Regions from separate parts of the Sporolactobacillus sp. BBK16-2 genome, predicted to be linked through region 1. Evidence: riboswitches for the same ligand, from Rfam matches in the RefSeq annotation. Region 1 holds a riboswitch; each other region holds the start of a gene.
The links. Region 1 has a riboswitch for cyclic di-GMP ahead of AC6F33_RS04770 (EAL domain-containing protein). Riboswitches for the same ligand answer to the same signal wherever they lie in the genome.

Region 1 (7,145 bases):
AGTGCGCTGAACGATGCGTACAGCCAAATGGAAGATATCGTGAATGAGCCGACCGATACTGGTATTTCATCTGAGCTAGACAGCTTTTGGCAGTCTTTGCAGGATTTAGCCAACAATTCCTCGACAAGCGGGACAGGAACGGTTGTTTTAGAGGATGGTGCGGCATTGGCTGATACCTTTAATTACATCGCTGTGTCATTAGGAAAGGTTCAAAATAATTTAAATCAGCAAATTACAGCGAACACGGATCTTGTTAATAATTATGCTGATCAAATCAACGCGCTCAATCAGGAAATTAACAAGCAGGAAGCGAACGGCTTTCTAGCGAATGACTTATATGATGAGCGAGACGCATTGACAGATAAAATCGCTCAGCTGGTTAATATAAAAGTCAGCAAAGACCCAAGCGGCGGCAATCCGTCACCGCTCGCCGAAGGAAAGTATACCATTGAAATTGTTGATGCAAATGGCAACTCTTATGAGCCAAAGGCAACTTTGGTCGATGGCGCGGCACTGACGAATAATCATCTGAAAGCAGATATCGATACAACGGATACATCGAACCCAAAAGTTACGATATCCATGATGCAATCGGATGACACGACTCCGGTATCCACAGGCACACTGACTAATTTTTCCGGAAAACTACAAGGCCAAATTGATGCCTACACTAACGATTATCCGAGTGTATTAAAAAGTTTGGACAATATGGCGAATACGTTGGCAACGGAGTTTAACAACGCCTATAAGGATACAGCGGGATATAAAGCAGACACGAAAGGCGTCTTTTTTCTCGGTAGCGGAACGGACAACGATGCGGGTACGGTGACAGCATTAAACCTTCATGTAAACAGCAAGTTAAGCGGAAGTGACATTACATCGGCAAATTCAGGTATGCCAAGCGGCGACAACAGCGGAGCAACTGCGATGGCTGATGTGATCGCATCCAATAAGTTCGCAATTGATCCCAATGGTGAAGAAATGACCCTGAAAAATTATTTGCAAGGTTTGGTTGGTCAAATCGGAGTGAACGCTCAATCAGCGGATCAATTCACGAGCAGTTCGCAAACGATACTTGATGCAGCAACAAATCGACGATCATCCATCAGCGGGGTATCCATTGACGAAGAACTCACAAATTTAATCCAATTTCAACATTCGTATGCTGCAGCTGCAAAAGTCGTAACGACACTGGATACAATGTTGGATACATTAATCAATAAAATGGGGTGATATTGGATGCGGGTAACACAAAGTATGATGTCCAATAGTTTACTGAAAAATATCTCCAGTGGCTACAGCCAACTGGCCGATTATCAGAATCAATTGTCGACCGGGAAAAAAATCACGCGTGCATCCCAAGATCCGGTGGTTGCCACGATGGGTATATCTTACCGTACGGATGTCAGTCATGTAGAGCAATACCAGAAAAATGTTACGAATGCCTATAAGTGGCTGGACAGTTCCGACGACGCACTGCAACAGGTCAATGATGTACTCAACCGTATTCGCGAGCTGACAGTTGAAGCGAGCACGGACACCTATACAGCCGATCAACGTGCGGCTGCAGGCGTGGAAGTGGGCCAATTGACACAGCAGCTGGTTACTTTGGGGAATACACAGGTTGGCGGCCAGTATATTTTCAGTGGAAGTGATTCCGCGAACCCATTACTCACTCAAGCATCTGACGGAACAGTAACGATTAACAATTTGGCACAGCAAAATCCTAATTTCAATGTTGCAGTGAACGACGGCATTCAAATGACGATTAATGTGAGTCCGGACTCGGTTTTCAATGACCAGCTATTTAAAGATTTAAATCAACTGAAAACGGATTTGAATGAAGGCACAGCGACAGGCAGCCAAATCAGTGAATATCTTGGAAAGCTGGATACACATTTGGATGAAGTTGCCAGTGCCCAGGCTGATCTGGGAGCGAAAACCAACCGAATTGATATGGTGCAAAATCGTCTTGCTGATCAAAAGACAGTTGCAACGAAAATCATGTCCAATAATGAAGATGCAGATTATGCAGAAACCATTGTGAAATTAAATCAACAGCAAAACGTTTACAATGCATCGCTTTCCGTCGGTGCGAAAATTATCCAAACGTCCCTTGTCGACTTTTTAAATTAATAAATTCAACAGATGCAGGTAGGACGATGAGATGGCTAAAATTCTTCCGCATGTAGAAATGAGACAAGTTTTCGGCAGAATATCAATAAGTACACAAAATGCGACGCAAACAATCCGTCAACCAAAGGCAGAACAATCTATACAACAGCCAAAAGCAGACATGACGATTGACCGAGAACCGGCACATGTGCAGATTGACCAGTCAGCAGGATGGCATAATCTTGATCTGAAATCGGCAAGAGTACGTATTGCCGAGGCAGCAGATGCCGGCAAGCAAGCGGTACTTGAAGGAATTGCCCGTCATTCTCAAGAAGGAGACGAGCTTCTGCATATCGAGCGCAGTAAAGGAAGAAATCTGTTTGCGAAGCAGGCCGCCGATAATGTGAATGCGGCGGTTATTGGTACCCATTACAGTACGGGTAACACACCTGCGTCTCAAGCGGTCACTTATGATGTGACCCCCGCAACTTTGCAGGTGAATTGGCAAACTCATTCACCATTGATTCAAGCGACCGTTAATGCGCCGGAGTATAGTGATCAGCCCGGACAGGTTAACATTTCCATGGAGCATTATCCATCACTTGATATTCAGGCGGTCGGCATTTTTATTGACGAGAAAGGATAACGAATGGTTATGATCATCCAAACAAAGTATTTTGGCGAACAGGAAATCAAAGAAACAGATATTATAGCGTTTTCGTCTGGGCTTCCCGGATTTGCACACGACCATCGGTTCATTATTCAGCCATTTGGCGAAACCTTCTCCATCCTTCAGTCGGTAGACGATGCAGAGGTCGCATTCATTGTTACCTCACCTTTTTACTATTTTGAGAATTACAGCGTTGATCTACCCGACCATTTTGTGAAACAGCTCGAGATTCGTTCGCAGGAGGATGTGGCCGTTTGGGTAATTGTCAGCGTACGTAATCCTTTTTCTGACTCCACGGTTAATTTAAATGCACCGGTCATCATTAATGTAAATAAAAAAGTTGGCAAGCAGTATATACCCGAGCAATCCGATTACTCTCTTCGAATGCCGCTTACCGCGCAGCTCCAGGAAAAGAGGGTGTAACCGATGCTCATCTTGACCCGAAAACTTGGCGAGTCGATACGTATCGGTGATGATATTGAAGTGAAAATCGTAGCGGTATCCGGTGATCAAATAAAATTGGGAATCACGGCACCACGCGAAGTTGATGTGAATCGCGGCGAGATCTACGAAGCAATTCGCAAAGAAAATAATTCCGCGGCAACCAGCAAACTCCCCGCGGACATTCTGAATACAATGAAATCAATGAAGAAGAAGGATCATTAAACAGACGCGGGCAACCGTGTTTTTTATTTGGATTTCTTTAATGAGAAAATCGTATGTAAAGTGATAAAATTCAATTTGAAAAACAGCATAATAACGATTACATGTACCTTAATGATTGAAAAATTTTATATAAAGGTGAAAAAAGGTCAAAAGTCTTGAATCTTTATCCCCACTGTGCAAAAATGTTCATACATTAAAAAAACTATTTTCAATCGAAATGGCACACCTATTGAAAAATAGGGTCGCAAAGCCACGGGCCTACGGTTCATGCTATGGCAGCCGGGTTACCGAAAGGGAAGCAATGATCGTTCTACTCCCACATTTATTTCGGTGCGCCGTTTTGAAGTCAAAAAGGGGCGAGTGAATCATGTGGCTTTTTTATTATCTCAGGAAAGAAAATTTTTTTCATCATTATCAACCGATTGTCAATCTGCAAACAAAAGAAATTGAAGGGTATGAAGCACTTTTTCGCTCAAAGGTTTTTCTAAACTCGGAACGAGCATACCGACTGGCAATCAGGAAAAAAGCTCTTTGAATTTGATGCACATTCAATAAGAAAGGCACTGTGTACCTTCGTCAAGGATGGACCTGCTCAAAAAGGCAGAAAACTGTTTATTAATGTTTACCCATCAACGATTCTTCATCCGAATTTTGCTACGTTTATTCTTCGGCTCATTGATCAGTGCTCCATTCCTGCTAGCCAGATTGTGTTGGAAATCGTCGAACATGAGATGATAACAGATTTTATCAAACTTACACAAGCTTTGAAAGCTTTGAGAAAAACGGGAATCTTAATTGCGGTCGACGATTTTGGTAAAGGGATTGACAACATTAATCGAACAATCGAAATTAATGCTGATTATATAAAATTAGATCGCTATTTCTCAATTGGTTTAAGCAAGTCAAATAAGAAACAGGCCTACGTCGAATTTCTTGTTCATTACTGTAATCGGTTCGATGTAAAGCTGATTTTTGAAGGGTTGGAGACCGAAAGCGACATTGATTGTGCGCAAGTGCTTGGCGTTTCGTATGCACAGGGTTTCGCTATTGGTAAGCCGCAGCCTATTTCTCAATCTATATAAGGTGATGTACCTATGTCAGAAAACGCAATTATAGTCCTTGGTGCCGGAATTGAAGGTATTTTCCTGCTCGCTGTTCTCTTTGCATTCATTATGTACTACAACAATATTTTGAAGAGAGATCGCTTGCTCATTACGGATCTTAGGAAAAAGATTTACAAAAAAAGCGAATTTGATCGTGAAAAGGAACCAAAAGAACGCCGCCGTCACTACCGCATTGAACTGAACGGAGAAAAGTGTACGGTACGTGTCCTTGATTTTGGCGAACAGACTCTGCAAGGTTTGAATAATAAATCAATTGACGTGGAAATGCTTGATCTTAGTGTAAGCGGAATGAAAATTAAATGCGGAATTGATTTTCCCATTAAGGAAGAGGTTCATGTATTTCTGTCCTTTGCCAAAGACGATGGCACGATCATTCATGTTAGAGGCGAAGTGATGAGAAAGGAAACAAAACATGGATGTCCAACAGTAAATTATGGTATTCAGTTTGTGAATCCAAGTGCCAAGGAAGAGACGGAAATTCAATCTTATATGAATCAAAAAGAATTGTCAAAAAAGCTTTTGAACTCTGCAATCAGCCGCTGATTTACGGATGACAAAGGATTGGTAATAATTTGAGAAGCCTCCAATTGATTTTTAGAGGATTCTTTTTATCAAAAAACTAAATTATCCGAAATATCAGTGCAATGATGATGTTTGCGTCAATGAACAACTGCCATGGTCTTTATTCAGACGCTGTGGCGTGAGAGAAAGGAAAGTGATGACCATTGACCATTGATCAAATCGAAACATTCCTCGCAGTTGTCAGACATAATGGATTCCGTCATGCTTCGTGTGCACTCTTTTTAACCCAACCTTCTGTTCGTACACGAATTAAAAACTTCGAAAAGGAATTAAATGTGCCTCTGTTCATTCACACCGACCGCACAATTAGTTTGTATGAGAATGGAAAAATACTTTTACCGTACGCAGAAGGCATTACTCGACTGTGTCATGAAGCGAGAGCCGAGCTTGCAAAAATATGCACGATGCATCCTATATGAAATAAATCTTTGACAGATTGAGCAGTTCACGTTAAAATAAGAAAAATTAATTGATGCACAAATACAATGTGTCGTGCCCCGACATAATGGGGCAAAGCGCCTGCTTATTTTTCAAACAATTGTAAAGTGTAACAAAAAAGCGACTTTTTTAATAAAATGGACAAAACACACTTTTTTCGGAAGGAATGAACAGTCCATCGTCACATTTAAGATCCATTGTTGCATAAGCCATGCAACAGGATGAAAAATGGAAACAAGTGGGCTGTTATAAAAAGGAGGATGCAACACGTGATGAATCATCCGAATGACGCCAAAGTCGATGACTATCTGGACCTGTATCTCTTCGCTGCGAAAATCAAGGATCATGAATGGCAAAAGGAAATAAAAAATAGTTTGGCAGCTTTTGTAAAGGCAACAGCTGACCGTGATCGCCAGAGAGCAAGTGACTTGCGTGTCCAGCTCGGTTATGTCAATCGCAGAATTCTCGGCCTGTATCAACAATTGCGTAAACGCAATGTCGAGCTTACCGAAGGAATAACCAATGAGCTGTACGCGCTAAAGCAGCGCAGACTGGAATTGGAAGCGGAGCTTAGCCAGATTAGAGAGCAAAAGCGCCGCATCAGCTAAATGAACTACCGATTAAAAAGGCCGCCCCAAAATGGAGCGGCCTTTTTTAATTTTTCAACTTATCGTTCACTAAGACGGATTTTGATGCTCAGTTCCAATGGTTCTTCAGGCGTTACCATGAGCAATTCATCTTTATTTTCATTAAGTGTGTTGGTGAGTGCAGTCCATGGCTCGACACACACGAATGGCTGATTGCCTTCAACCCATAATACGGTGTAGCGATAGCGTGGATCCTGGCTGATCACGATTTTTTTCGTCGCGTTGAAATCAAAGACCAGTTGCGGGTCACCACTGTCCAGCAGCACGACAGACTCTTTTAATCCCTTCATATTGATTTCACCGTTGAACGGCTTGGTTTCATGATCATTGTAATCCAAATAGCTGACTGCTCTGCTGTTTAGACGAAGCTGTTGATCTGTCATTTTAAAATATGGATGATAGCCTGGGTAGACCGGCATTGCTTCACTTGAAAGGTTGCTGATGGTTTGACTGATCGTCAATTCACCGTTTGCCAATGTGTATGTGAGCACAGCTTCGAAGTCAAATGGATAGGATTTGCGCGTATCCTCTGAACTGTGGAACGTGATTTTCAGCGCTGAGTGGTCATGATCAGCGGATTGACCTGTGACTTCCCAAGCTCTGGTACGCGCCAGTCCATGGTTGTCCATGGAATAAGGAACGCCTTTCCATTCATAGGATTTATTGGTTAATTGACCGGCGATCGGGAAGAGAACTGGGATGCCGCCGCGTACATTTTTGCTCGTGTCAAAAAGCGTGGCTTCGTTCATGAACAGGACGTCTTCGCCATTCGTATGGAAAGCGGTCACCATACCGCCGCGTTCCGGACAGATATCAACGTAAGAAGTCCCATCTGTTAGTCGAAAGAAATGCAAGCCTTGCTGATCAAATTCTTTAATCTGATACATGTCGATCCCTCGATTT
Region 2 (7,145 bases), 1.7 Mb from region 1:
AGCAAAGCAGTTTTCAGAAGAATTTGGTGGGAGCCGGTGGTTCACGACACTCGAAGACCTGGCTGCAAGTAATGAGGTGGACGCCATTTATTGCGCGTCTCCGAACGGGCTGCATTTTCAGCAAGTGTCAGTCCTGTTGCGCGGCGGAAAACATGTTATATGTGAGAAACCGATTTTTGCTAATTTAGAAGAATTTGATGAGGCAGTGAAACTTGCAGATGAGCATCACGTGTATTTATTTGAAGCCATCCGCAACATTCAGACGCCGGTTTTTAAAAAATTACAGCAGGAGCTTCCACGAGCGGGACAGCTTCGTTCCGCTGTTCTGCAGCTCATTCAATATTCCTCGCGCTATGATAAATTTCTGGACGGAGAGATTACAAACATCTTCTCACCGAAGTTTGCAGCGGGAGCACTGCAAGATCTTGGCGTTTACCCGACCTATGTAGCGGTCGCTCTTTTCGGCGAACCGGAGCGATCCGTCTATTATCCGGTCAAATTATCCAATGGAATTGACGGCGGAGGTACCTTGGTGCTCACCTATCCCGGCTTCGTCTGTACGATACTCTGCTCGAAGATCGCCTATTCCGATGCACCGTCGGAAATTCATGGTGAAAAAGGAACGTTCCGGATCAATAATTCATCCAATATCGCACGCCTTGAGTGGATTGATGCCCATAATAAAGAGGTACAGCCGATTGCAACCCATTTTGAAGAAGACGATAAGATCTATGAAATCAGCAATTTTGCGGATATCCTTGAACAGAACAATAAACAAGAGTATTTACGTCTACGCGCACTTAGTCGGAGCGTTGTCAAAACCATGAGTTCGGCACGGAAGCAGAGTGGAATCATTTTTCCAAATGATTAATGAGGCACGTTGTACGATCCGGACCTCGGAAGGTATTAAATTCAGACCTGCGACTGATCACGTCCACTTGATTAACAGCTAAAGTAAAGACATCAAAGATTTAATCGTTTGAAAGGCGTGAACAGTATGCGGAATGTATTGGAAGAAACTGTTGATATGGATGGAATTGATGATCTTATTGTCAACACCTCATCAACGGATGTTGAATTGATTCAGACGGAAGAGACGGTTTTAAAAGCTCAGGTTTGGACGGGAGATCTGGATGAGCAGAATTGCCCTGTTGAACTGGTGATGAATAAAAAAGATGACAAATTAGAAATTCATATTATCCGCAACAGACAGGATTGGCTGACTCGCCTCAAGACGTTAAGCTTTGCAAACGTAAAAGTCGTTATCGAGTTACCGACACGACTCTATGACCACATTGTGATTGACGGGCAATCAAGTGATATAAGTGCGTTTGAACTTGTAACCAATCGGATGAATTTCTCATGCCGCTCAGGTGATATTGAACTGATGCATTGCGCCGCAAATCAAGAACTAAATGCGACGACATCAAGCGGTGATCTGACTATTTGCGATACACATGTAAAGGAAAGATTGAATGCGAACACGTCGAGTGGTGATGTTCGTCTGAACAAATCGTCTGCAGATGATCTGAGACTGCTCACGCATTCGGGTAACATAACAGTAACGGACTGTTGCGGCGATCTGGATGCTTCGGCCAGTTCCGGTGATATTGACTTGACTTGTGACGAGCTTATCGGCAATTTGAACTTTGAAACAAGTAGTGGTGATGTCACGGTTACTTTCAGGGATGAGCCCGATTCAGTTTCCGTTTATTATCATGGAGCTTCAGGTGATGGTTCTGTACAGTTTAAAGATATGCTTTATGAAGAGAAAAGCGATCATCATATCATTGGTAAAAAGGGAGACGGCAAATATAAGATCAAGACTCGGACAAGTTCAGGAGATTTCAGTCTAAAATAAGCAATCAAAAGCTTCGACGGGTGATAGACCCGACGAAGCTTCTTTTGTAAGATAAGGAAGTTTATCGTTCTGTCTTGCTGGTACAATGATCAGCGCCTTAAGATTTGGTTGGGCGATCAGGTAACTGCCCAATCTGATAAATAAACGGAAAAATTACCCTTATTTACCCGCGAAACAAGCGTCATGATGCATATAACCAGAAAATTTCCGCTTATTTTACTCGTTACTTAATGAAGGACCAAAATACTTTATGAAATAGAAATGTCTGTTCAAGCACATGGTTGATGATTAAAAACCGTATTTGGAGCAAAGGAACTTTCGCTAACTACGCATACGTCCTGTATGCAACGCGAAAGCCATCACATCCTGTGAAAGTAAGGACCGGGCGCTTTTTGCCCGGTTTTTCTAACAAGTAAAGAAAGTATATCGTTCTGCCTTGCTGGTACAATGATCAGCGTCATAAGATTCAGGTGGACGATCAGGCAAGCGCCCAATCTGAGAAATAGACGGAAAAATTCCGCTTAAATTGAAAATGAATGGTAAAATCGCTTAAATAGACGGAGAAATTACCCTTATTGAATCGAAAAACGTAAAAATAGAGGTTTTTTCTCTGAATAAGCGGAAAAATTACCCTTATTTACAGGCAAAACTAACGCCATGGTGCATATAACCGGAAAATCTCCACTTATTTTACTCGTTACTTAATGAAGGACCGGGCGCTTTTTGCTCGGTTTTTCTTATGAACGGAACGGATACATTTAGTCATTAAGTACGATGATGTTCATGGAGCGATATCAAACATGATGTGTATTTGTGACTGATACGCATATTTTCTTGCACTTAGGAGAGAATGTCTTTGATGATTCTGAACGGAAAAAGAAAGGTGGATGATCCGCATGGAGCAGCAGAACAAGAATTTTTCAGACGACACCTCATCCTTGTGGCGGGATACGGTACATCTGCCGGTATTCAGCTCATTGAAAGAAAATAAAACAACCGACACACTGGTTGTCGGTGCCGGTATTACCGGAATTACAGCAGCGTACATGCTCGCAAAAAGCGGTGTTCCGGTTATGTTAATTGATGCTGATCGTATTGCCGGAGGTACAAGCGGCAATACGACCGCGAAGATCACAGCGCAGCATGGATTAATTTATGATCATCTCATTCGTACCATTGGCGAAGAAAAAGCGGGGCTCTATTACCAAGCAAATAAAGAGGCACTTCATTGGATGGGAAAGCATGTGAGCGACCGCGGTATTCAATGCGATTATGAAATCCAGCCGGCAGTTGTTTACGCGACGACAGAACAGGAAGAAAAACAAATTGAGAAAGAAAAGGAGGCTTACGATCGGCTTGGAATTTTGGGATCAATGGCGCATTCAATTGATCTCCCCTTAGAAATCAAAAACGCGATCATCATGCCTGGACAGGCGCAGTTTCATCCGCTGATGTATCTGCATGAACTGCTTGCAGATCTTGTGAAATTAAATGTACCCATTTTTGAAGAAACATTGGCAACGGATATACAAGACCCGAAATCTGAGCCGCTTGTAATGACCAAGCAAGGGTTCGGAATACGCTGTCAGCATGTGCTGACCTGCTCTCATTTTCCTTTCTACGACAACCGTTTTTATTTTTCTCGTATGTTCCCGGAACGCTCCTACTTGATTGCTTGCGAGACAGCCGGTGATCCTCCTGATGGAATGTATATTAGTGCTGGCGCGCCGAAGCGTTCCATTCGCGGCTTGCGTCTTAACCACAAGAACTATCTTTTAATCGGCGGTGAAAATCATAAAACAGGGCGCGGCGAATCAATGGCTGTCCATTACCAGCGACTAGCAGAGTTTGCCTCCGTGCATTTTGGATTGGAGACGGCGGCAGCACATTGGTCTGCCCAAGATTTCACGACATTGGATCAAGTCCCTTATATAGGAAGACTTGCAAATAATAATCCGCGTATTTTGGTTGCCGCAGGTTTTCATAAGTGGGGAATGACCACAGGTACGTTAGCTGCCCAACTCATGACCGACTTGGTTTTGGAACGTGTTAATTCCTATGCGGAGCTGTTCAGCCCCGCTCGGTTTGAAGCGGCTCCAATGCTCGCAAGCTTCCTCGTTGAAAATATGAAAACCGCCGGACAGTTGATTAAGGGAAAGGTCAGCAAACCTGCGCCTCTTGACGATCACTTGCAACGGGATTGTGGCATGATCGCATCGCTTCATGGACGAAAGGTCGGCGCGTACCGCGACAAGCACGGGGACTTAACTGTAGTTGATGCGACTTGCCCCCACATGGGCTGCGAAGTAAACTGGAATCAAGACGAGCGGACATGGGATTGCCCTTGCCACGGCTCGCGCTTCAAAGCCAATGGAGAAGTGCTCGACGGTCCGGCGAAAGAATCATTAGCATTGCTTTTTTCGGAGTCTGATCATCAAAGCAAAACACAGAATACCTAAAAATGGGAGTGTTAACTATGGGCATTATCGAAATCATGGCTGAAGAGAAAATTCAGGAAGGCTTAAAAGCAGGTGCGTTCGACCATCTTCCGGGTAAAGGAAAGCCGCTTGTGCTTGAAGATCTGTCGGCGGTGCCGAAAGATCTGCGTGCCGGTTACAAAGTGTTGAAAAATGCCGGCATGCTTCCTGAAGAATTGCAAATTAAAAAAGATATGGTCACACTGAATGACTTGCTCCAGTGCTGTGAAGATGATAAGGAGCGCGACCGCCTGAATAAGCAGCTGCGCTATAAACAATTAAAATTCAACCAATTGATGGAAAAACGTTCGATCGCCCATTCATCAGCTTTTCAGAGCTATCGTACGCGCATTTTCAATCGGCTTCATTTCTTCTGAAATACTTATTTTTTCTTCCAGATTGTCAGAAGCGGTCCACGATTCCCATAAACAGGATCCTGTTTTGGTTTTCCAACCTTGCTGATATTTTCCTTGAATGTCGGAGTTTCTTTAGTTTGTGTATCATAATCCTGTCCGTTCGGGTATCCGCCGGCAATGGAAAAATCGCTGCTTGCAGAGAGCCTTTTATGCCCAGTTCCTGCGGGAAGAACAAGTACATCACCAGCCGACACTTTGAGTTTTTTGCCCTTCTCTCCGCCAATCATCAGTGTTGCATGTCCTGAAATAACACCGAGTACTTCATGAGATGTGCTGTGAAAGTGATGAAAAGGAAAGACACCGTCGACCCAGTTATTGCCCCAATTGTTTTTCTTGAAAGTGTTCACAATCTGCCCGGTCCTTCCTTTAAATGCACCGGGATAAACCAAGACCTGAAAATACGGATTGTTGGGAATGGTTCCGTCATCTTTAAATGTGTAAGTTTTCACTTTGACGAAGTTGTTTTGTCCTTGTGGTTCGTGCTGCTCAGAAACTGATGTCTTCGCTTTGTCTGCTGAATGAGTGTTTGAGGCTGAATTGCTTCCGCAGGCGGAAAGAATCAGGAGCGGAGCAATACCGGCTATTTGAACCCATTTCTGCATGATGAATTCCTCCTTCGATAGGATTTACCAATTAGTATAACACCCCGAATATTTTGATAATAATGATCTGCTTGCAAGCACTTTTTAAATATCTTCAGTTTAGTAGCTTTCTAAGATTGGTGATAGATTGACGATTTTATTGGTCAGAGTGTGAATGTTTGCGTTCATCTCAGCGTCCATCAAAAAAAAACATGAACTTTTGTCAAGTATTCTATTAAAGAAGCAAATCTAATATTGTAATAAAAAATAGATTGCTGTATAGTTAAATTAACCTAATACTTTAGAAAGAAATCTTTTTTCTAAAGGGCAAAGCTACTGAAAAGTAGTGACGCAAAGTCACAGATCTAAGGCGAATATTCGCTAGGATGGCTGGGCCGCCGTATTTGATTATCAAACGTAAATGAGAGGAGATTTTTTTATTATGCGTTTTTTTAAGCATACTTTAGTAGGTTTATTGATTATTATTCTATCCCTGACAACCGCCTCCATATCAAACGCGGATCAGTCGAAGTCAACTGCCGGCTCAACGAAACAATCCCAACCAGTTGTTCAACAGAACGAGTCGATTACAAGCGGTGTTGAAGCAAAAACGGTCAAGAAGCATGCAAAGAAAAAGGCGAAAAAGCCTGCAGTTAAGAAAAGTATTAAAAAGAGCGTAAAGAAAAAATCGATAAAGAAGACCGTAAAGAAAGCAAAGAAGTCAGTTAAGAAGAAAAAGACGGTTAAAAAAGCAGTAAAGAAAGCAGTTAAGAAGACAGCAACGGTACATAAGGCTGCTGTAAAAAAAGCACCGAAAAAGACAGTAGCAAAAGCACCGGTTAAGGCTGCTGCGCCAAAGGCTCAGACAACTGCTCCCGGTCAATATAATGCATCAGTGGAACAACAGATTGTCTCGCTTGTAAATAATGTTCGCGCACAAAATGGACTGCAGGCACTTCAAGTAAAGCCGGAACTTCAAAGCTTTGCCCGTCAATGGAGTCAGCAGCAGTTTAGCAAAAGTGCAATGAGCCACGGCATGATGAATTTCTCACGGAATACAATAGCAGGACAGAACGTGGCCTATGCTAAAGGTGATGTAAACTATTTCGGATGGGATCAGATTTGGAGTGCTCAAGCGACGATGAATGATTGGATGAATTCTCCGGATCATCGTGCAAATATCCTAAAGCCTCAATATAAATATATTGGTGTCGGAGTTGTCTATGGACAAAAGAACGGCAGCTCAGACGGTTGGGCTTTCTTTACACAAGATTTCTCTGATTAAAGTTCATGAATAGAAAAAAGCTCTGACATTGTCAGGGCTCTTTTCGTTTCGGTTACGGTTTCGCAGTGTAGATCTGTATGGCATCACGGAGCATTTCCGCAGCTCCTTTTGCGACATTGTTTTCGTAATACTTTGTAAAACGCGGATCATCGACGTACATTTGGGCAAGTCCTGCATGGGCTTTTTTTGAATAGGTTCCCTTTGGCCAAAAGAAGCTGAGCCATTGCCGGTGAAGATCCGCTGCTTTCTGAGCACAACTGCTCTCCGGATCATTCAAACTGAGTGCTTCTCTTAGATTTTCAAACATCTCATTTTGGATCATTACCGTTTTTTCATAATCTTCCTTGCTTATATTGGCGAATTGTTGATTGGACTTCTTCACTGTTTCTTCTCCGTATTTTTCACGAATCTCTTTACCGTATTTCTGTTCATTCTGATCGAGCATCTTCTTTTTAAAGCCTACAAATTTTTCTTGATCACTCATAACGGTCTCTCCTTTTTGCGAAGCGAGCGTTTTTTCAATCG
Region 3 (7,145 bases), 1.1 Mb from region 1:
CGCATGGATAAAGGTGAACTTGTGGTTGCTTAAAAGTTTGGTTAATTCTAATGCACAATTTTTATCTTGGTCCAGACCAAAAACTAGATTGATCTTCTGCTGGTTCAACAAATAGCTGCTAATAAATCCTCCCCCACAACCCAAATCAAGAATTACGCCCGACAATTCATTGAAATAACTATAGATACGTTGATTATAGAAATAGGCTGCAGCTTGCTGATTCACATGATTTTCACTGCCGCATTTTGAACATCTAATTATTCTTCCAAACGTCGTTTGATCCCATGGATGATGGGCACTTTGCAAAACGCTGCATTCAGCGCCGCATTTGCTGCAAAATGTTCCCCAAATCATATTTTTATGTTCATGAAAAATGATCATCACCCGCCATCTTTAAACTTGCTTCACATCTTACATTATTATAATTTTAACCGCTGTTCTCGTTGAAATCTGCTAATCGCACAAAATAAGTCATTTCTAGCGTATCTCGTGCTATGATAGAGAAAATAGTTTCACGTTTCACACCTTGTTTAGGAAAAAAATCGGCGAAAGTTCATGAACCATGATCATATCGTTCTTGCTGATTCGGAGGTATCTTAATGACCGCTTATATAAATCTTCTCACATCTATCAGTGTTCCAATTTTAATTATTTGTGTATGCGGAGCCATTCTTCAGAAGAAGCGAAACAGCGTTGACACCAAACTGCTCGCCGATATTAGTTTATACATACTCGCACCCGCACTTATTTTAAATGCATTGTCCGAATCACATTTAAAGGGCACCAATGTCATTCACATTTTTTTGTTCTCGGTCATCATGACAGCTGTTTTATGGTTGGTTGCGATGCTAACTGCTAAGCTATTCCGCTTCCCAGAACCAAGTGCCAGAGCACTTACCTTAACTGTCGTCTTCAGTAATGCGAATAATTACGGACTTCCCGTGTTGCTGCTGGCATTCGGTCAAACTGGATTTTCTCTCGGAGCAGTATATGTTATCGGGCAAATTATTCTTGTTAATATTCTCGGTATGTATATTGCATCACGAGCTGCGATGAGCGGCAAACAATCAATACTCCATATTCTTAAATCGCCGCTCATCTATGCCTGTCTTGTTGGTGCACTGTTGGCAGTCACTCATTTGCATTTACCCATCGGAACCGCAACCGCTGTTCAAATGCTCGGTACGGCATATCCGGTTCTGGTACTGCTAATTTTAGGCGTAAAGCTGGGCAGCACAAAATTTTCAGGCGTTTGGCGCCGCGAGGTATGGATCGGCGTCTTTCTCCGTCTGCTTATCGTCCCGATCATTGCTAAATTAGTTTTGTTTTCACTCGGAATTCATGGCATGCTCGCTTCTGTCCTCTTTGTAGAAATCAGCATGCCTGCTGCAGTAAACAGTGTCATGCTGATCGAGAAATTTGATGGGGACTCAGAGCTTGCTTCACTAATCGTTACCATCACAACAATTCTCAGCTTCATCTATCTCCCTTTTTTAATTTACATTGGTTAACTGGCAATTTGCAAGAAAGTTATTGTTAAACGGAGTATAAATTAGAAAAGGACGTTATTTACAATAGTTTACGATGCAGAAAAAAAGCAGACCATTTGATCTGCCTTTCGCTTACTTTTTTATATTCAATCTTTTTCTCTTTTTGCGAGAATCTTTCTCGCAAAAGATTCACCTAATTGTATTGCCTTGCCCTGCTCTTCTTTAGTCATCGAAAGCTCAACTTTGAAGTTGTCCTCAATAATTTCCGCTCCACAGTGTTCAAGTGCTTCTTGAATGGTATCTACAGCAGCAGCAAAGAGCCCATAGCTGCTGTCACCGGAGCCGAAACAAGCGGCAGCTTTTCCTTTAAGATCATTCTCGCTAATTGTGTCAAGAAAATCTTCAACTGAGTATGGAAGATCGCCCATTCCATCAGTGAAGCTGCCAAACATAATCCCATTGTAATCATTCAATTCTGACGCTGATAAGTTTAAAACGTCTTTAACGGCCGGATCAATCCCCACACGCTTAACACCCTCAGCTATTTTTTGCGCCATTTCTTCAGTGTTACCTGTCTCACTGGCATAGACAATTAGAATATCTGCCATTATATACGAACCTTCTTTCAAGCCTTGATTTTAATTGATAATGAATTTCATTTTCATTAAAATGATACCATTTTTGTTCCTCATGTTAAATACCCAGAATGATTATTCTAGGTAAAGGTACTTCAAGATTTCTATAACGACAAAAAAATCCGAGCCACTAATATCATTTAGCTCAGACTTGTTCGTGCATCTATAAAGGATTATTCAATAACGTATAAGAACGGCTATGTTTTGTGATCCGGCACCAATCGTCCAGAACATGACATAGTCACCTCTCTTCACACTTCCTTGGCTCAGTGCTTCGTAAAAAGCAATAAACGGACTGCTCGCTCCCGTATAGCCATATTCATTGCCAATAAAGAGTGAGCGTGATTCATCAATGCCGAGTAATTTTCGAAGATCAACAATATTGGCATATGCATACTGAGAGAAACAGAACATACTCACATCATTTGGTGAGAGTTGGTTTTCCATAAGCAGTTCGCGCATGTTCCTTGCAGCTGAATCAAGCGAGACATTTTCAAAGGGCTTCCATTCAAGCAGTCTTTCATTCTTTGATGCTTCACGAATTCTAGATGCTCCGCCACTGGGAAACAGAATATTATTATGTTCACTCGAATTAATCCGGCATCTTGCGCCAAGAAATCCTCGATCTTCTTTTGTCTTCTCTAATATTATGGCACATGCAGCATCGCCAAAATGCCCATAACAAAGTTCATTATCCGGATTAACGACTGAATTAATGTAATCTGATCCAACAATTAAGGCACGATTAACGTTTGGTGAGAGTGCCATATATTTTGCTGCATTCTCAAATGATAAAATCATTCCGGCGCAATTTCCATTAAGATCAAGACAGACGCATTCAGGTTTACCACCGATAGCCTGGTGAAGATGAATGGAGCTTGGCGGCACAGTATTTTCCGGAAAAAAGCTGGCAAGAACGATCAGATCAAGATCAGCACCACTGATTCCAGTTTTATTCAATACTTTGTTAGCTGCGGTTATCGCCATGGTCAGACTGTTCTCTTTTTCTGAGTCAATCAAATACCGCTTATCCATTCCAATAATATCTCTGAAAAAATGAGTATAGTCTTTTCCTTTTTGCTTAAAATGGTTGATGTATGTATCATTGGAAACAACTCTTTCTCCGTGATACATTTCAATCCCTAATAAGTTCACATTGATCACAAGTGCACTCCTCCATGAGCCAAAGATGATTCATTGATCGAGATAAGATTTTTATTGCAGCACCTAAACATCTATCTTTCTATCAAAGCAATTTGAATTGGGTAAGCCCTGCTTCTTTGGCTAACCGTTTAATTTGCATCTTAACAACTGCGCTCTTTCCCAAGTCCATGGTTATGTTCTGGAAACCCATGTCCTTGTACATTGCAATAATATTAGTGAGCATACCAACCATTTCTTGCGATGATACTCTTAGTTTGGAACCATCCAGCATTAGATTACATGTTGGTGGATTTACTTGGGCAGCGGCTTTTTTGAATTCTTCAATATACCCAGATGCATCCTCCATTGTAAAAACGCCTTCACACATGACACTGATGTCGTTACCTGTTGTCACTACACTGTATTTCCCCATCATATAAACCCCCACTATTTATTAACAAAAAAAGCCGTGACATGTTGATCACAGCTTCTATGTCCAATGGTAACCCGGCTGTCTTTGCTTTCGCATTAGACCCGTGGCTTTGCGTCCTAATCTTTCGGTTAGTTTGCTTTTGTCAGTTATTCAATTGGTAATAATTATCAATTTTTAATACTATTGTATTACTAGCGTTGCGTTAATTATTTCTAATCATTCATAATACTATGAATGTTCAAAAATATAGTGGTTTCCAAACAAAATAATCCTTTATAATGGAAGAATAGGTGATTCCTATCCAAATCCAAAAATAAAGGACTACGCATGGATAAGGATACACAATTCTCTTCATTTAAACAATGGTTACATCCAATTAATTTTCAACAACTTGACCAAACGGTCAAGGAAAAACAAAGCGATAAATACGTAAAAAAGCTGACAACTAAAGCCTATATCTTGCTTTTCTTATACGCACATCTTCACCAAGAAGACAGTCTGCATTCACTCTCAACTCGTGTTTTGGATGATAAGCTACAAGAAGCAATCGGCTTTTCGTCCATCAGTGCGGCTCAGTTATCCAGGAAAAATAATGCGGTCGATTCACAGCTTCTAGCGAACATCTTTCTTGAACTTGTTGCTAAAATCAAGAAAAAAAAGAAACCAGATCTCACGAATTCTCTTAAAATAGTGGATTCTACTACAGTCACGCTGAATTCAAATCAATTTCCATGGGCTCATTTTCGAAAAACGAAAAGCGGTGTCAAACTTCATCTTCGGTTGGCATTTATGGGTAAGGGACAAATATTCCCTGAAAAAGCCGTCATTACAACCGCTCAAGTTCATGATCGAACACAGTTAGACGTCCTTGTAGATGAAAAGAATGCCATGTATGTTTTCGACCGCGGCTACATTGATTATCAGGCATTTGATCGTTTCTCAGAAGAGGGAATGTTTTTCGTCTCTCGTTTGAAAAAGAATGCAGTGACTCAAGTGCTTCATTCTTATGATGTTCCAGAAGATAGCGGCATCATCACGGATCAAATGATCCGATTAGGTGACGTATTACACAGGGCAGACAACGCTTTTCGTTTAATTACCGTGCTAGATGATCAAGGAAAAACGATACGTATTGTGACGAATCGTTTTGATCTTGCTTCAACAGAGATTAGCGAAATCTATAAAGCCCGATGGGCTATTGAACTGTTCTTTAAATGGATCAAACAACATGTGCGTATCAAAAAGTTTTATGGAAAAAGCAAAGAAGCGATTCAAAACCAAATCTATCTTGCGCTGATTTATCACTGTTTGATGGTACTCATTCAACAGGAAACAGAGACAAAGCACTCACTGCTTCAACTTAACCGATGGTTAAAGGCATTGCTTTGGCAATCCGGCAAAAAACTGATTCAGCGTATTAAATTTCAAAAGAAACCAAAGGTTACCTAGAAAAAAGGTTCAGTCGCTGTTGTCTCTGAATTAATTGGATAATATTGTAAATATGGATAGGATCACCTCTTGAGTGGTTATTGAGTTTTTTGATTCAGGAAGATCCAATCTAATTCTGAATATTCGTATATTTAAGGAACTAATTTTTATGCAACGCTAGTACTATTGTATCGTATAATTTTTTACGATATTAGTTAAGAGTACTAAGTATTGGTTCTTTTTTCACATTATATTTCGTAAATACATTGCAACTTTAACGAACAATAACAATGTCTGCAATAAATGTGGTAGGAAGTTGTTTTCCCCAAACACGAATCTTCTCATGTTCATTGAATTGCCGCATTCGGTTCAACGATATTTTCTTTAAAGTGATTTTAGATAAATTACTATGGTCTGTCTCCTTCTCCAAATACAATTTTGTCGATTTATCAATCGAAATGGTTACCTGCATACTCCCCTGATCAGGATCTGTTTTCATAATTAAATCATGCGTATTCCCACGAAGAAATGATCCAGTGTATTCAGGAATACCAAGAGTGACACCGATCATGTCTCTGTTGATATTTGCTGATCCGGCAAGCGTCATTCCATCATTATTAAATAAAAACAGGCAAAGGCTAATTAAAAGAGTCATTAAAAAAATACGCGTGTTCCGATTTATGTGATGCATGGAAAACCATTCACATAAAAGATGCCAAAGCGAGAAACCAAGTATACTTCCCAAGACATGTAGAATCAGATCATCCACATCACTGCGTCCGGTCATTGATGCATATTTGACCAATTCAATTGTAAATGAGATAGCAAAGGAAATGAAGATAAATTGCTCAAATTCCATCGACTTTTTTCTTAGTGTCGGCACAAGAAAGCCCATAGGTATAAAGAATGCAAACGACTGGAATGTACGCAGCAAAGCGGTTTGATAACCGGGATCACGATGATCTGATAAGTAAAACAGAGTATTGATCCGATTCATCGGAACCCAATTAATAGAACGAGAGTTTCTCCAATCCAGACCATGCTCAAATAGATTAACTTTTAGCAGAAAATACAAGTATATAAGAAACAGCAACCATAACATGAATTTAAAGAAGAGATGCAAATCCATCCATTTTCTTGCTTTAGCCCAATCATTGACTTTCAATCTATGAATCATTTTGCTTTCCCTTCCTTTTCATCCATGTGCTGAATATGCTCCTTGATTACATAATAAGTTTGCACTTTCACTATCAACTCAGATTTCGTTCTTGTCAGTAATAATAGAGTTATTCCCTGTTTTTTGAAAAAATGTACATAGATGTCCATTTTATGCGTATGGAATCAATTAGTGTGATGAAATCCACTGCACATGGAATAACTCCTTTCTGAACACTATTAAAGCATTCAAAAAGGAGCTTTCTGTTGAAAAAATTCTTATTTATTTCTTAAGATTTTTCTGTTAAGGATTAAAGACAGGTCGTTGAACTTAAAAAGGCATCATCTTCTCTAATCGAAGTGATGCCTTTTCCTTTATTCATAGCAAATTGATTTTATAATCTAAACGTTCTGCTTACGCATAGCATCCTCACGTTTTTTCAATTGTTCAGTCTGCCAGCCGCTTTTAATTCCCCAAATATAGAAAAGATAACTAAACAAGGAAATGACAAGGAAATCACAGCCAAACGGTATAAGGTCAATTCCGCCAAATTTGCTGCTGCCAAGCCAAGAAATTAAAACCATAAATCCAAGGTAAACCAACAGCCATATTCCCGCTTTAAGATCCTTCATGAAGCCTTCAAAGTGGTACTTCGCTTGATAATAAAAATAAATAGGCAATCCGATCAAAATAATAAAAGTAACTTTTCCTGTCAACGGCCAAGTTGCCCAATAATAAATCATTGAAGCCGCAATAAAAGCAATTGGAGCAATAATATGCATACCCTTGATTCGAAGCGGACTGCTCATATCTCGACCGAATTTTCGAAATACCATGACGCAAATCGGTCCGGTAACGTA

Region 2: linked by a shared signal. The riboswitch ahead of AC6F33_RS13190 (CAP domain-containing protein) and the one ahead of AC6F33_RS04770 (EAL domain-containing protein) in region 1 are both predicted to bind cyclic di-GMP.
Region 3: linked by a shared signal. The riboswitch ahead of AC6F33_RS10275 (hypothetical protein) and the one ahead of AC6F33_RS04770 (EAL domain-containing protein) in region 1 are both predicted to bind cyclic di-GMP.

The regions. Positions count from the first base shown of each region.
Region 1 covers NZ_CM187611.1:954,368-961,512, forward strand. The annotation lists gene flgK (flagellar hook-associated protein FlgK) at 1-1,233, shown strand, start outside; gene flgL (flagellar hook-associated protein FlgL) at 1,240-2,136, shown strand; gene AC6F33_RS04755 (DUF6470 family protein) at 2,168-2,761, shown strand; gene fliW (flagellar assembly protein FliW) at 2,765-3,208, shown strand; gene csrA (carbon storage regulator CsrA) at 3,212-3,451, shown strand; cyclic di-GMP riboswitch class I at 3,661-3,743, shown strand; partial or broken gene AC6F33_RS04770 (EAL domain-containing protein) at 3,997-4,533, shown strand; gene AC6F33_RS04775 (PilZ domain-containing protein) at 4,546-5,118, shown strand; gene AC6F33_RS04780 (LysR family transcriptional regulator) at 5,301-5,576, shown strand; gene AC6F33_RS04785 (hypothetical protein) at 5,865-6,203, shown strand; gene AC6F33_RS04790 (aldose epimerase family protein) at 6,263-7,129, opposite strand.
Region 2 covers NZ_CM187611.1:2,665,749-2,672,893, reverse strand. The annotation lists gene AC6F33_RS13215 (Gfo/Idh/MocA family protein) at 1-871, shown strand, start outside; gene AC6F33_RS13210 (DUF4097 family beta strand repeat-containing protein) at 998-1,861, shown strand; gene AC6F33_RS13205 (FAD-dependent oxidoreductase) at 2,758-4,320, shown strand; gene AC6F33_RS13200 (DnaJ family domain-containing protein) at 4,338-4,715, shown strand; gene AC6F33_RS13195 (cupin domain-containing protein) at 4,721-5,356, opposite strand; cyclic di-GMP riboswitch class I at 5,652-5,738, shown strand; gene AC6F33_RS13190 (CAP domain-containing protein) at 5,778-6,620, shown strand; gene AC6F33_RS13185 (MerR family transcriptional regulator) at 6,673-7,145, opposite strand, start outside.
Region 3 covers NZ_CM187611.1:2,052,486-2,059,630, forward strand. The annotation lists gene AC6F33_RS10255 (class I SAM-dependent methyltransferase) at 1-381, opposite strand, end outside; gene AC6F33_RS10260 (AEC family transporter) at 600-1,511, shown strand; gene AC6F33_RS10265 (flavodoxin) at 1,637-2,098, opposite strand; gene AC6F33_RS10270 (3-oxoacyl-[acyl-carrier-protein] synthase III C-terminal domain-containing protein) at 2,303-3,289, opposite strand; gene AC6F33_RS10275 (hypothetical protein) at 3,372-3,704, opposite strand; cyclic di-GMP riboswitch class I at 3,767-3,849, opposite strand; gene AC6F33_RS10280 (IS4 family transposase) at 4,029-5,150, shown strand; gene AC6F33_RS10285 (VanZ family protein) at 5,404-6,306, opposite strand; gene AC6F33_RS10290 (APC family permease) at 6,687-7,145, opposite strand, start outside.